2 regions of the Pseudoalteromonas sp. NFXS53 genome follow, and region 1 is predicted to be linked to the other one. Evidence: predicted binding sites of a transcription regulator. Region 1 holds the regulator's gene; the other holds the start of a gene.
The links. The regulator sigma-54, encoded in region 1, starts transcription at its own class of promoters, with help from an activator protein. The targets are predictions, from matches to a motif close to GTTGGCACGNNNNTNGNNT.

Region 1 (7,774 bases):
ACAAACCTAATACTTGATTAAGCGACTTGATCAGACGTACCAACACGCCCATTGAGATAGGGTCTTGTCCTGCAAACGGTTCATCGTACATGATTAGTTCTGGGTCAAGCGCTATTGAACGAGCCAGTGCTGCACGTCTTGCCATACCCCCAGATAATTCTGACGGCATTAAATCTCTGGCACCACGAAGGCCAACAGCTTGAAGCTTCATAAGCACAACAAGGCGAATTAGCTCTTCACTTAACTGCGTATGTTCTCTAAGAGGAAAAGCGATGTTGTCGAATACTGACATATCTGTAAAAAGCGCACCGCTTTGAAAGAGCATACTCATTTTCGTACGGGCTTCGTAAAGCTCAGCACGGGTCATCCCCGGTACACTTTGCCCTTCAAAAGTAATATCGCCACTATCTGGCTTTAATTGACCGCCAATAAGACGCAACATGGTGGTTTTACCAATACCACTAGGGCCCATAATTGCGGTTATCTTCCCCTTTGGTACCGAGAAACTCATGTTCTTATAGATGGTCCTATCACCTCTGGAGAAAGTTACATCCTTGATTTCGATAATTGATTGCGACAAGTCGCGCTCCATATTCTGGTTCACCAATTTGCATATCATACTTTTTTTTGGTTTTAGTGTGAAAAGAGAATTCGTAAAATTTTGTAAGTGATAGATACAGCTCTGCTTTAGTAATAGCTCACTTCTATGAATAAAGCTTTTTACCTAGCGTTTTGTTTATACTTTTTTTTATGCTTTTGATACTATTTGCCGCAATTTTGTTTTCCTTGTTGGCATATTCTTTTTATGATTTTATCTTTCATCATTTTGATACTTGGTTTTGCCGCGTTAGTTTGGAGTGCGGACCGTTTTGTCTTTGGCGCGGCAGCATTGGCAAGAAATTTCGGTGTACCTACATTAATCGTAGGTTTAACTATAGTAGCAATGGGCTCATCGGCTCCGGAAATGATGGTTGCAGCGCAGGCTGCTTTTGCAGATAAAACAGATACCGCAGTGGGTAATGCGGTGGGCTCGAACATCGCCAATATATTACTAGTATTAGGTATTACCGCACTATTGCGCCCACTGTCTGTTGGCTCAGGCATCTTAAAACGCGAAATGCCATTACTTGTTGTCGTGTCTTTAGGTGCTTGGTTCATCGTCAGTGACAATCACTTTAGTCGCACTGAAGGCCTAGTTTTATTTGCTGGCTTTATCACTTTTCTCGCAACCTTACTCATTTTAACCAAACGCTCAGGCAACCAAGACGATGACCCTTTAGTTGCTGAAGCATGTGATGAAGTACCGAATGATGTACCAACCAACAAAGCGGTTTTATGGTTAGTCGTGGGTATGATCATGCTTCCTATTAGCTCTGGTTATCTTATTGATGCAGCCGTTGATATAGCCAAATATTTTGGTATGAGCGACTTATTAATTGGCCTGACAATCATAGCGGTTGGTACCAGTCTCCCTGAATTAGCAGCCTGTATTGCTGGCGTATTAAAAAATGAAGATGACCTAGCAATGGGCAACATTATTGGCTCAAATATTTTTAATATTCTCGCAGTACTTTCTATTGCGGGGATCTTAAACCCAGCAGTTATCGATGCAAACATCGCACAACGCGACATTTACATTATGCTAGGTGCGACGCTCATCTTAATCGCGATGAGCCTAAGCCTTAAAGGCACTCGCCGCATCAACCGCGTTGAAGGGGGCCTACTTCTTGCCGCGTTCATCGGGTACATGTATTACATTATTTAGTTGTTGGAGTGCACATGACTGCTGAACAATTTACTAAAACGGCTTTAAATGTCATCGATATTGAAAAACAAGCCATCGATGAAATTACACAATATATTGATGAAAGCTTTGTTAAAGCATGCCAAGCTGTTTTTGACTGCCAGGGCAGAACCATAGTCATTGGTATGGGTAAATCAGGGCACATAGGCAACAAAATAGCTGCAACGCTCGCCAGTACAGGCACCCCTGCTTTTTTTGTTCACCCTGGTGAAGCAAGCCATGGCGACCTCGGTATGATCACCAAAGACGATGTGGTGTTACTGATCTCAAATTCAGGAGAGACCAGCGAAGTCGTCAATATTATTCCTGTTATAAAGCGCATTGGTGCAAAAACCATTGCCATGACTGGCAATCCTAATTCTTCAATGGCTAACCTTTCTGATATTCATTTGTGTATTGCGGTCTCGAAAGAAGCCTGCCCACTGGGGTTAGCACCAACAGCGAGCACGACGGCCACACTGGTCATGGGTGATGCACTTGCCGTTGCCCTACTAGAAGCGCGTGGCTTTACTGCCGATGATTTTGCACTCTCTCACCCTGGTGGTTCACTCGGTCGACGTTTATTACTGACCTTAGATGACATCATGCATCAAGGTGAGCAAATGCCAATCATCGAAACGGGCAAACTTATCAAAGATGCGTTATTCGAAATTTCGAGCAAAGGCTTAGGCATGACTGCAGTTATTGATGAACAAGGTATTTTGGCCGGTATTTTTACCGACGGAGACTTACGCCGTATTATTGAACAAAAGCTCGATTTGCACAGCGCAAAAATTGATGATGCAATGACTGTTAATTGCACAACGGCTAAAGCCGATATGCTCGCAGCAGAAGCATTAAACATTATGGAAACCAAACGTATTAATGGCTTAATTGTGGTTGATGAAACTAATCGCCCAATTGGCGCTCTGAATATGCAAGACTTATTAAAAGCAGGAGTCATTTAAATGCAATTTGCCGACTTATATCAGCCAATCAGCGAAGATGTGGTATCTAGAGCGAAGCAAATTAAGTTGCTTATTTGTGATATTGACGGCGTATTCTCTGATGGCCGTATTTACCTTGGCAATAATGGCGAAGAATTAAAGGCATTCAACACCAAAGATGGCTTTGGCATAAAAGCACTGATCAATGCTGGAGTTGAAGTTGCCGTCATCACCGGTCGCCATTCACAGATTGTTCAGCAACGTATGACTAGCTTAACAGTAAAGCATATTTACCAAGGGCAAGAAGACAAGGTGAAAGCCTACGAAGAGCTGAAAGCAAACCTAAACCTGACAGATATCGAGATCGCTTACATTGGTGACGACGGTCCTGATTTACCAGTGATGGAACAAGTGGGTTTTGCTGTGGCCGTAAACGATGCACACCCAATTATTCGCAACCTTTCACACTACACGACTTCGCTGCCTGGTGGATTTGGTGCTGTGAGAGAGTTAACTGACTTGCTTATGTTGTGTCAAGGTCACACACTCGGCACATCAGGAACAAGCGCATGACGGTCAACCGCGTCATATTATTAATTATTTTTGCACTGACCATGTATTGGATATGGTCACCGTATTTTGATCAACCTAAAAAGCAAAGCTCGACTGAAGAAGAGAGCATAGCCACGCCTGATTATGTTGCTACAGATCTAAAGCAAACCAAATATTCTGAAGCCGGCATACGAAATTACTTAGTTGAAGCAAATAAAATGGAGCTTTATCAGCAGCTCGGTTTTAGCCACTTTACATCACCGACATTCACCCTGTTTAATGGCCCTCAAAATTGGCAACTTTCATCCAATGAAGCCACTTTATATGAAAATAACATGCTGATCTTAGAGGGAGATGTTAAAGCCCTAAATTTAACTGAAGGTGCAATGATAAGCCAAATCAGTGCAGACCATATTCAAGTTGATATTACTCAGCGCAGCATGCGCTCAGATCTACCCGTAGAAATTGTGGGCCCTCATTTAAATATAAAAGGACAAGGCCTCAATGCCGACCTCAATACTGAAATTATTGAGCTCATTAACCATACGCGAACCATTTATTATGACCAATAAACTACTTCTTTCACTGCTACTACTCGGCTTTTCTAACTTTACTTTGGCTGAAACAGCTCCTATGTCACAAGTATCAATTAAAGCAGGTAAGCAGCAAGCACAATTAAAGACAAACATTGGTATCTTTGAAGAAAATGTTGAAATCATTCATGGCAACCGTGAAATTTATGCAGATAGATTAGAAGTACATCAGCGTGAAGAGCTCGGTGAGAACAAACAGCTTTTAGTCGCAACAGGCAAACCAGCTCGCTTTATCGAAAAGCAGCCTGATGGCACAGTATTAAGTGCCAGCGCAGAAGAAGTCAGGTATGACGTTGCAAATCGACTGCTTACCATCAAAGGCAAAGCCGAAATCAATCAAGCAGGTCAAGTTATCAAGGCTGAAGCAATTATTTATGACATCGAGAAGCAACTGATCAGTGCTGAGCAGAATGAACAAAACAAACAACGTGTACACACGATTTTAGTGCCCGAGAAAAAGGCATCAAAGTCTAACCCTGAACAAGGTCAATAAGCATGAGTGTGTTAACTGCCACAGCCCTAGCAAAAAGCTATAAAGGACGCCAAGTCGTAAAAAATGTCAGTTTGAGTGTGGAAGCTGGGAGCATTGTTGGTCTTCTCGGCCCTAATGGCGCAGGTAAAACCACCAGTTTTTACATGATCGTTGGTCTTGTGCCTAGCGATAAAGGTAAAGTCACCATAGATGACGAAGATATCACTTTGCTACCTATGCACAGTAGAGCACGTATGGGCATAGGTTATCTGCCTCAAGAATCTTCCATCTTCAGAAAATTGACTGTGTATCAAAATTTAATGGCAATTTTAGAAACGCGTAAAGACCTCAATAAAGTACAAAGAGAACAAACCCTAGACGACCTATTAGATGAATTTAATATTCAACATATTCGGGACAGTCAGGGCATGGCTTTATCAGGTGGTGAGCGTCGCCGAGTTGAAATTGCTCGCGCTTTAGCCGCAAACCCTAAATTTATTCTTTTAGATGAGCCTTTTGCTGGCGTTGATCCGATTTCGGTGTTAGATATAAAGAAAATTGTTGAGCATTTAAAAAACCGCGGCATTGGTGTCCTCATTACAGATCACAATGTAAGAGAAACCCTTGATGTTTGTGAGAAAGCTTATATTGTTTCACATGGTGAATTAATCGCGTCAGGTACGCCTGAATCAGTTTTAGCTGATCAAACCGTAAGAGACGTCTACCTAGGTGAACAATTCCGTCTATAGTTAAAGCAAGACATAATCCAAATAACAAAAAGGATTGTTAGAAATACATGAGGCAATCGCTACAGCTGCGCATGGGGCAGCAACTAACCATGACACCACAATTGCAACAAGCAATTCGCTTACTGCAATTGAGCACACTAGATCTACAGCAAGAGATCCAAGAAGCGCTGGATAGCAACCCTTTACTCGAAGTAGATGAATCGGAATTAGAGCCAAGTGCTGATGGCAATGATTCAGACAAAGCGACCAAAGATGCTGATTCTATCGAGCAACTCTCTAATTCTGCTGATGATGGTCACGGTGATGAACCGACCAGCGATTACGAACTCGATAGCGATGCCGCACTGAGTAAAGACACTGTCAGTGACGATCTCGCTATGGATGTGACATGGGACGAGTACATGAGTGCAGCACCGAGCACCAGTAGCGGCCCAATGCCTGAAGACGAAACTGTTTATCAGGGGGAGACCACTGAAACATTACACGAATATTTAATGTGGCAATTAGAACTCACGCCATTCAGCCCAACCGATAAAGCCATTGCCGTTGCCATTGTTGAAGCCGTTGATGATGCAGGTTTGCTTACTGTTAGTACCGAAGAACTCCTAGAAAGCATTAATGAAGGTAATGACGAAGAGCTAATTGAACTTGACGAAGTTGAGGCTGTATTAAAGCGTATTCAACTCTTTGATCCTGTAGGTATTGCAGCTCGCTCATTACAAGAATGCTTATGTATTCAACTCAACCAGTTTGATGCTGATACGCCTTTCATTGCTGAAACAAAAATGGTGTTAAGCGAGCATATTGATCTACTGGCCAGCCGTGATTACCGCACTATCATGAAAAAGACCAAGCTCAAAGAGCCTGAGTTAAAAGAAGTGATGACACTAATCCACAGCCTTAATCCTAAACCTGCTGCCAGTATTATTCGTGAAGAATCTGAGTATGTTATTCCTGATGTGTCAGTGAAAAAGGTAAAAGGTCGCTGGGTTGTTGAGCTTAATCCAGAATGTATGCCTAAAATAAGGGTTAATGATCATTACGCAGCAATGTCACGCTCAGTAAAATCAAGCACTGACAGCCAATTCATTCGCTCTCACCTACAAGAAGCTAAATGGTTTATTAAGAGCTTAGAAAGCCGTAATGACACTTTAATGAAAGTTACTAATTGCATTGTGCAACAACAACAGGCATTCTTTGAACATGGACCTGAGGCAATGAAGCCTATGGTTTTGAATGATGTTGCTGAGATGGTCGAGATGCACGAGTCTACCATTTCTCGTGTCACCACTCAGAAATACATGCATACACCCCGTGGCATTTTTGAGCTGAAGTACTTCTTCTCAAGCCACGTAAGCACTGAAAACGGAGGTGAATGCTCATCGACTGCGATTAGAGCATTGATCAAAAAGCTAATTGCTGCAGAAAATACTGCTAAGCCATTGAGCGACAGCAAAATTGCAGATATATTGGCAGAACAGGGAATCAAAGTGGCACGTCGTACAATTGCAAAATACCGCGAGTCACTCTCTATTCCACCGTCAAATCAGCGTAAGAGCTTGATTTAAGACGTAAACCAAGAGAAGGAAAATGCTTATGCAACTAAATTTAACTGGTCGTCACGTAGAAATCACAGATTCATTAAGAGACTATGTAAACACGAAGTTTGCAAAGCTAGAAAGGCATTTTGATCACATAAACAACGTTCACGTGATCTTAGATGTTGAGAAGCTGGTACAAAAAGCAGAAGCTACCGTTCATTTAAATGGCGGTGAAATTTTCGCTTCAGATGAACACTCTGATATGTACGCAGCTATTGATAAACTCGTTGATAAACTCGATCGCCAAGTTATCAAACATAAAGAGAAATTAACTCGACACTAACCATGAAACTTAGCTCGATTATCAACAAGGACTGCAGTAAAGCTGCGGTCCTTTTTAATAGCAAAAAACGCGCGCTTGAGTATATCAGTGAATTAGCGAGCGAACACCTTCCTGAACATAACGCCCACGAAATATTAGATGCATTCCTAACGCGAGAAAAACTAGGCAGTACAGGCATAGGCAAAGGTATTGCTATTCCTCATGGCCGCTTAGCAGGCATTGATACTATTTTTGCTATTTTAGTGACCAATCAAAGCGGTATTGATTTTGACGCAATAGACAACCGACCTGTCGATATTCTCTTGGCAATGCTTGTACCTGAAGGTAATAATGCAGAACATCTAAAGACCTTAGCTGCAATTGCTGATAAACTAAACAACAAAGAGTTTTGTAAACAGCTTCGTCATGCAAAAGACGATGACGCACTCTATCAACTTATTGCACTTCAAGATTAATTAACAGAGAGGAATCCATGGAACTGATCATCATTAGTGGTCGCTCAGGGTCGGGCAAATCCGTTGCCTTAAGGGTATTGGAAGACCTTGGTTATTATTGTGTTGATAATATTCCAGTTAATCTCCTACCATCTTTGGTCAGAAGTGTTTCTGATAACTATGACAAGATAGCCGTCAGTATCGACGTTCGTAACCTGCCAAAAGAGCAACAAGAATTTAATGATATTCTTGAGTACTTACCCGGTTTTGCGAATCCAACGCTGTTCTATTTAGACAGTGATGACCAAGCACTGATCAAACGCTTTTCAGAAACGCGTCGATTACACCCGCTTTCTTTAA
Region 2 (7,774 bases), on a different contig from region 1:
GTGGCGAATGACAAAGTAGTGGAAGCCTTTGGTTGAACTCTTCGAGCAGCACGAGTTGGACATTTATTCGGCGTTATCGGCTGACTTACATAGAATAATTATGCTACGCAGCCTCTGCGGGGCAGCCCCTGCCTAGCCTAAATACCCAACTCGCAGCTGCAAAAACACACAGCAAAGGTTCACACGCCCTAAATTTTCATGTTCATTCCTTTATTTAATTAAAATTCAAATAAGCTTTATTTGATAAAAATTGATATTAGAGGAGAGGGGGCAAGCCCCTCACAGATTTGAATTTATGACTTACTGCTGATGCGCAAGTTGTCTTCTACTTCAAGTACATCGTTGGCATTTTTCGCAATTTGAATCGCTAAGTCACGTTCGGCTTCGCTTTCGACGTGGCCGTTTAAAGTTACAATGCGGCGCTCTACATCAACGTCAATGTCTGTGCCGTCTACGTCTGTATCAAACAGGTATCGTGACTTAATGACGGTGGCAATTTTAGCGTCAGTAAAAGTACTGCTGTCTTCTTTACTGTCTGCCTTTTTGTGAATGTCTAAAATAGTCAGTTCGTTTTTGACCTTCTTAACACCATCGATACCTATTACAAGCTCTTCAGCTAGCTTTTTATCTACTGAACGCTCAACTTCACCCGTTAATACCACAACACCATTTTTTACATCGGTGTTTATATCGAAGTTATTAAGCTCACCATTAAAGAGTAGTGTGGCTTCGGCTTTGCCATCAATCCAGGCGTCACTCGCTTCTTTTTCCCAGTTGTTGTCAGATGCAAATACAGAAGTTGTTGTAAGTGCTGAAACTAGAACTGTTGCAATTAATGTGATTTTCATAATTAAACTCCTTTAATTTAAAGTCGAATTAATAGTTGCATGTGATGTGCCAATTTTAACTATCTGATTTTTAAGGTTTATTTTTGTTGTGTAAGTAAAGGCGGAAATTCTTACAGGGAAGTTTTGCAGCAAGTCTGTAAAAGTTACGCTGTTTATAAGCGCAATTTCTAGTTTGGCGCAGCCTAGTAACCAAATAGAGGCTTTTAGAATAAATCGCTCAACCAAGTAATGAGCCAATGGCAAGCTCTAGCAATACTATGTGCTAATAAGTCTAAAGGCGGTATGTTCACAAGCTTAAGAGCGTAAAGATGCTTAACTTAGATTGTGTAAGTGTTATTTATGCTGGCAAAAAAAGGCTATCAACACTGAATCTAATATTGTTTAACACACTCTTTGAGGAATGCTTTCTGCATTATTCATCAAACTCAAAAAATACTCTGGAGTTATGAATAATGGAAATAGATAAGTTTTGGAAACTCATTAATGAAAAGCTAATCGCCTGGTTAGAAGGCGCTATTCAACTATTACCCAACATCATTTTGGCATTATGTGTTTTGATATTCTTCACTTTGCTCGCGAGGGTATTGTCGGTTTGGTTCTCAAAAGTCATATATAGAATTATTAAAACAGCACAAGTCGCATCTTTGATCAGCTCAGTATTTAAGATCATCATCATCTTGGTAGGTGTTTTCTTTGCGTTAGATATTGTGAAGCTCTCTGGTGCGGTTATGTCTTTATTAGCTGGTGCCGGCATTATAGGGCTAGCGATTGGTTTTGCGTTTCAGGATATGACCGAAAACCTGATAGCCGGGTTCGTCATGAGTGTAAGAAAGCCATTTATGGTCGGTGACATCATAAAAACCAAAGACTGCTTCGGAACAGTGAGCAGGATCAATTTGCGAAACACCCTGGTTGAAAATTTTTATGGTCAGCTGTCATATGTTCCGAATAAAACACTATTTAAAAATGAGCTGCAGAATTACTCGAAACTCGGTAAACGCAGAATAGAGATACCCGTTGGTATTTCTTACGCGGATGATCCTGAGCAGGCAAGGGCACTGATTGTAGAAGCGCTGAATCAGCATGACTTTGTTTTAGATCCCGACGAAACAGATGTATATGCAGCATCATTTGGTGATAGTGCCATAAACTTACTTGTGTGGTTTTGGATTGATTATCCGAGTGAGCCAAGCTTTATGCTGGTGCGCCACAAAGCCATCTGCACGATTAATCGCGTGCTATCAGATAATGACATATTAATTCCATTCCCTATTAGAACGATCGACTTCAATGCAAAAGGCGGCACACGGTTAGGTGCACAATTTACACAGGAATAATTTACAAAGCCTATGTAATATTTTCATCGTGTAAAACTTAGATTTTATTTTTGTCTTTAAAAACAGTTATTTAAGTTTGGCATTAAACCTGCTGCATAGAGTTCACAGTAATTAAAACACTTACTGCATTTAAACAATATCGAAATGAAAGGAGTTACTTATGACACATTCAAACTACGATATGAGTCCAGTGAAAGATCTAATTAGAGTGCTTAACGGTGGCGTTGAATTTTACACTCAAGCTAAGAAAAAGTTGGATAGCACTAACTTGAACCGCGTGTTTGACCAAATGATCGCTGATAAAGCGCAAGCAATTTCTGATCTTCAGCCATTTGTTTTTGTTGATGAAGGTACCGTTGAGACGGACACTGCAACGAGTGTTGATATTCGTGAGTCTTACACCAAAGTCATTGGTGTATTAAGTACTGACAAAGCACATACTTATATTTCTCAGTTAGAAGAAGTTGAAGATAAAGTGCTAGATAAGCTTGATAAAGCGTTGAGTGAGCCATTACCGCCAAAATGTAAAAGTGCGCTGCTGCAAATTCAAAGCCGAATGCAGGTTTGTCATGACCAGATGAAGCAGTTACAAGAGCTAACCGCTTAAGGAGGACAGCATGCTTAGGTGGGCAATAACCTTCTTATGTCTTGCGCTGATTGCCGCTGTGTTGGGTTTTTCTGGCATAGCAGGCGCAGCAGCTGGAATGGCTAAAATATTATTTTTTGTATTTATCGCATTTATGGTCATTTCATTCTTATTTGGAAAGAGAAAAACTCCCAATTAACAGGGAATTGAATATTTAAATCGTTATAGGAGATTAATGATGAGATTAGCAATAACTCTAGCAAAAGTATTTGGTTTTATTTCAATTTTGGCGCTATTTGGTTGTAGTGACGGCCCTGCAGAAGAGGCTGGTGAACGCTTAGATGAGAAAGTTCAAGAAGTTGAAAACAGCGTTGAAGATGCATGCGAAAAGGTCAAAGAAGAAGTAAACGCGAAGAATGAAGAGTGCTAAGTAAATCGCAGGCTTTCTAAAAACAGCACTAACAAAGAAACTTCAGTTAACGTGATTGTTAACTGAGGTTTTAGTTTTCTCAATTCTCTTACCTTATCTAAAGCCCTGTTGGTGTACCAAATGAGATCACAACGCTTGAACATAATATGTGTATAATTCGCCCATTATTTAAGAGCGTGAAAAACATAGAGGTAAAATGGCTGTTTTAGAGATTCTAAAAGCTCCAAATGAAAAATTGAAAGTTGTTGCAGAGCAAGTAACTGACGTAGAAAGTGTGCAAACTTTGATTGATGACATGCTGGATACCATGTACGACACCGATGATGGCATTGGTCTGGCGGCGACTCAAGTTGGCCGTAAAGAAGCCATTATCATCATAGATATTTCTGAACAAAGAAACGAGCCGTTAATTCTGATTAACCCAGAAGTGGTGGGTGGCTCTAACAAAGAGATGGGGCAAGAAGGTTGTTTGTCGGTGCCGGGATATTATGCTGATGTAGAACGTTTTACCTCTGTACAAGTCAAGGGTTTAGACAGAACTGGCAAAGAAGTGCTCGTTGAAAGTGATGACTTTTTAGCAATCGTGCTACAGCACGAAATTGACCACTTAAAAGGTAAGCTGTTCATTGATTACTTATCGCCTTTAAAACAAAAAATGGCGATGAAAAAGGTTAAGAAAGCGATTAAAGCGGCTTAATCGCTTTTGGTAAATTAGCTAGAAATATAGCCTGTTAAGCTAGCATAAGTACTTGAAGCCTTGATGTTCACTGAGCATCAAGGCTTTTTTCTTAGTAAGCCACACCCATTCTCTTGTTGATATGTGCTGCTTTTTCAATTTCATCTACAAATGCGACCGCATAGTCGGCGACTGAAATACGACTATTGCCTTGCTCATCGGTAATAAGTTGCTCAGTACCGGTACGATATTGGTTTAGTTTATCACCCGGGAAAATCTCAGCTGCAGGGCTAATAAACGTCCAGTTTAATGGGCTACTAGAGTGTTTAAACACGTCAAGAGCTTCACCTTGCGCAACGGCTTCATCTTTATATTCAGCAGGAAACTCAGGGGTATCGATTAACTTTAAGTTTGGTGCTACTTCTAGTGAGCCTGCGCCACCGACCCATAGCAAACGCTCAATGCTGGTGTTTGGTAATTCATTGAGTAAGCGCTCAGCGGTCTTTTTTACAATCTCGTGATTGCCCAAAGCTCGACCGCCAATGGCCGCAACAAACACCGTTTCATCACTGATTAAAGCGCTTAAGTTGTTAGATGGGTTATTTAAGTCGAATGACTTTGCGGTGACGTTAGGTACGTCGTATTTATCATGTGCTCGAACTAGCGCTGTGATCTCATGCCCTCTTGATTTTGCTTCTGCCACGATATGAGAGCCTATCCAACCTGATGCGCCTAATACGATTAGTTTCATAATATTTTCCTCTTGGGTAAGTGTTTTGAGTTGTGTCTAGATTAGAAGAAAACTAAGATGAAATAATCGAGCAAAATTGAAATAGATTGTTTCTTATTTGCTATCTAATAATAGGCTGAATTTTTAATATGGATCGTATTACTGCCATTAAAAGCTTTGTTGAAGTGGCGCATTTATCTAGCTTTACTAAAGCTGCTGAACGTCTTGACTTAAGTCGTCTTCAAGTGACACGCCATGTGCAAGAGTTAGAACAATGGCTAGAGCAAAGGTTATTGCATCGCACCACCAGAAAGGTGAGCTTAACCCAGCATGGAGAACAAGCTCTACATAGATTTGAGCGAATTCTCGATGAAACCAGTGCTTTGATTGCTGAGAGTACCGAAGGTAGGCAAACGTTATCGGGCACGGTTCGCATTTCGAGTCCTATCGGTTTTGCCCAAAATATGTTGGTCAATGCCGTTAGTCAATTTATAGCGCAGCATCCAAACGTTAAAATTGATATTCATGCCAGCGATAGTTTTTCGAATTTAGTTGAACAGCGCATAGATATTGCGCTCAGATATACCAACACGCCCGATGAAAACTTGATTGCCAGACGACTGATGGTGATAGGCGCGTGTGTTTGTGCATCTCCAGAGTATTTAGACAAGCATCAAGTTCCCGAAAAGCCTGAAGCCCTAACAGAACATCCTTGCTTAGTGCATTTATCACATGATAAATGGCGATTTATGAAAGCTGAGCAAAGTGTTGAGGTGAAAGTAAACGGGCCATTAGTTTGCAATGATGTACCCACACTCGTGCAAGCCGCAATGAATGGCACGGGCATAGCGTGGCTGCCGTATGATATTGCGAGGAGCTACATAACAGAGAAAAAGCTCGTGCCTATTTTGCAAGATTATAAAATTGAGAATAATCAACTTTGGGCGGTGTACTTATCAAGAAGCTATCAATCGCCGGTTGTGCGCGCCTTTATTGATTTTGTGGCAGCGCTTTGGCAAGAAGATATAGTGCCATTCAATTAATTATCAAAAAAATATTGAAACTGTTTTCGTAATTACAGGGCTAAAACAGTTTAAAACGAACCTTTAAAATCGTGTTTTATCGACAATCGATGAGTCACAATATTTATGCGTCATGTAGTAAAAACCCTTGTTATAGTCACATTCTTTCTCACTTTTATATCAACAAACGCTTTCACTGCAGAGCTCAAAGTAATTAAAGCGCAATCAGTAGAATGGGGCTATCTGAACCCACTTCGAGGTGCCAAGAGCCCGGGAGCTGCTGAGCTGTGGGGAGACAGAACAAAAACTAACGCGACAGGCATGCTTGTTCGATTTAAAAAAGGCTTTTCGTCACCTCCGCATATCCACAATATCTCTTACCGTGGCATTGTGATCAAAGGGTTAATACATAATGCAGATCCAAATGCCGAACATTTATGGATGCCTTCAACTTCATATTGGACGCAACCTGCGGGTGGCAATCATATTACCGCAGCAAACGGTGATGAAAATCTCATTTATTTGGAAATAGATAGTGGTCCTTATTTGGTCAAACCAAGTGAAAAACAGTTCAATAATCAGGAATATCCACTCAATTTACATGCTGATAATTTGGTGTGGCAAAGTGCAGATGAACTGACAGCGTTGAAAACAAGGCAAGCTATGCTTTTAGCATCTTTATGGCAGTCAAATGATGGCAAAACAAAAGGGCAGCTATTAAAGTTACCTGCTGATTTCAGTGGTAATGTGCATGTTATGTCAAAAGAGTTTAAAGCTGTGATCATTCAAGGTGCTGTAAACCTTGCTAGCTCAAAGCACAATGACTTATTAGAAGCTGGAAGCTATATTGAGTTAAACGGTGTTGGTAAATTTAACCTTTCTTCGTCACAACCTGCAATTTTATATATTCGTTCAAATGGTGAGTTTGACGTAAGGGATTAACCGCCTTTTAGAGCATGAATAAGAGATTATTCATGCTCTTTTAAATGGGTACTTAAGAAATCAATAAAAGTCCCAATCTTGTGAGGAATGTAATTACTATTTTTATAAACTGCATACATTGGCAATGAAAAAGCATGCTTTTGTTGTAAAACTTCAACAAGTTCACCGTTTTCAAAGTACTCTGCGACCATCCATTTTGGCATGGCAGCTATGCCTGCCCCTAAGCACGCCATTTTCACTATCATGTCTGGGCTATCACTCTTTATAACTTCGTTTACTTGTACTTTACTGCCTTCAAAAGTCCAAACATTTGAAGGGCGCATTAAAGAGTAAGTAATGCACTTATGGGTGCTTAACTGAGACGGATTTTGAGGTGTACTATTTTCAGCTAAGTAACCAGGAGAGGCGAAGTAACATAATGAGTGCTCGATTAGTTTTTTGGCTTTTAAGTTTGAATCTTCAAGGTGAGCGGCCCTGATCGCAATATCAATATTGTCTTTGAATAAATCGGCCTGTTGATCATTCACTGAGATATCAAGCTCGAGCTCGGGGTGGAGTGCCATAAAGTGTTTCAAGGGCTCAGCGAGCCGCTTTGTTGCAAACGCCGAAGGGGCGGAAATTCTAAGCTTGCCAACGACTTTAGATTGCTCGTTACGGATCTGGTGCTCAGTTAACGACAGCTTCTCAAGCACTTCTTGGCTACAGGCTAAGTAATCACTTCCTGCATCTGTAAGCGTGATTTTTCTGGGTGTTCGGTTAAATAAAGTAAAACCCAAGTCTTGTTCAAGCCAGGCAATGCGCTTACTGACAGCGCCTTGTGTCATGTTTAGTTCGTCTGCGGTTGCCGTAAAACTACCCAAACGCGCTGCGGTGGCAAACACCGAAAGGCATGTGAGTTTATCCATTATGCATTCCTACTGGGAATATTAACTATGTAATTAATAGCATTTATCGCAATTTTTAGGAATGTTTAAATAACACCATTATTAAATACGGAGTTTAAACATGACGATTATTTCATTGGTGTTATTCGCGTTCTTTTCATTTGTAAGTTCAATTAAATTAACGGGGTGGCAAAAGAAGATTTTTGAGATCCAGTTAGGCTTTTTTAAAAACTATGGCTTGAGTCGTACCCATATGTTCTTAATTGGGTTGATAGAAAGCGCATCAGCACTGTGTTTGCTGTTATCAGTATCAATAGAC

Region 2: AC1HJP_RS04185 (BON domain-containing protein) is a predicted target of sigma-54. The motif match lies at 884-902, and genes of this name have one in related genera.

Annotation. Positions count from the first base shown of each region.
Region 1 covers NZ_JBWVBR010000015.1:18,325-26,098, reverse strand. The annotation lists gene AC1HJP_RS15360 (ATP-binding cassette domain-containing protein) at 1-592, opposite strand, end outside; gene AC1HJP_RS15355 (calcium/sodium antiporter) at 806-1,765, shown strand; gene AC1HJP_RS15350 (KpsF/GutQ family sugar-phosphate isomerase) at 1,780-2,751, shown strand; gene kdsC (3-deoxy-manno-octulosonate-8-phosphatase KdsC) at 2,752-3,303, shown strand; gene lptC (LPS export ABC transporter periplasmic protein LptC) at 3,300-3,854, shown strand; gene lptA (lipopolysaccharide transport periplasmic protein LptA) at 3,844-4,368, shown strand; gene lptB (LPS export ABC transporter ATP-binding protein) at 4,371-5,096, shown strand; gene AC1HJP_RS15325 (RNA polymerase factor sigma-54) at 5,144-6,664, shown strand; gene hpf (ribosome hibernation promoting factor) at 6,693-6,980, shown strand; gene ptsN (PTS IIA-like nitrogen regulatory protein PtsN) at 6,983-7,435, shown strand; gene rapZ (RNase adapter RapZ) at 7,453-7,774, shown strand, end outside.
Region 2 covers NZ_JBWVBR010000002.1:306,996-314,769, reverse strand. The annotation lists gene AC1HJP_RS04185 (BON domain-containing protein) at 294-848, opposite strand; gene AC1HJP_RS04180 (mechanosensitive ion channel family protein) at 1,301-2,185, shown strand; gene AC1HJP_RS04175 (PA2169 family four-helix-bundle protein) at 2,346-2,792, shown strand; gene AC1HJP_RS04170 (DUF1328 domain-containing protein) at 2,803-2,970, shown strand; gene AC1HJP_RS04165 (hypothetical protein) at 3,007-3,201, shown strand; gene def (peptide deformylase) at 3,398-3,898, shown strand; gene AC1HJP_RS04155 (NAD(P)-dependent oxidoreductase) at 3,990-4,628, opposite strand; gene AC1HJP_RS04150 (LysR family transcriptional regulator) at 4,757-5,650, shown strand; gene AC1HJP_RS04145 (DUF4437 domain-containing protein) at 5,756-6,571, shown strand; gene AC1HJP_RS04140 (LysR family transcriptional regulator) at 6,598-7,476, opposite strand; gene AC1HJP_RS04135 (DoxX family protein) at 7,577-7,774, shown strand, end outside.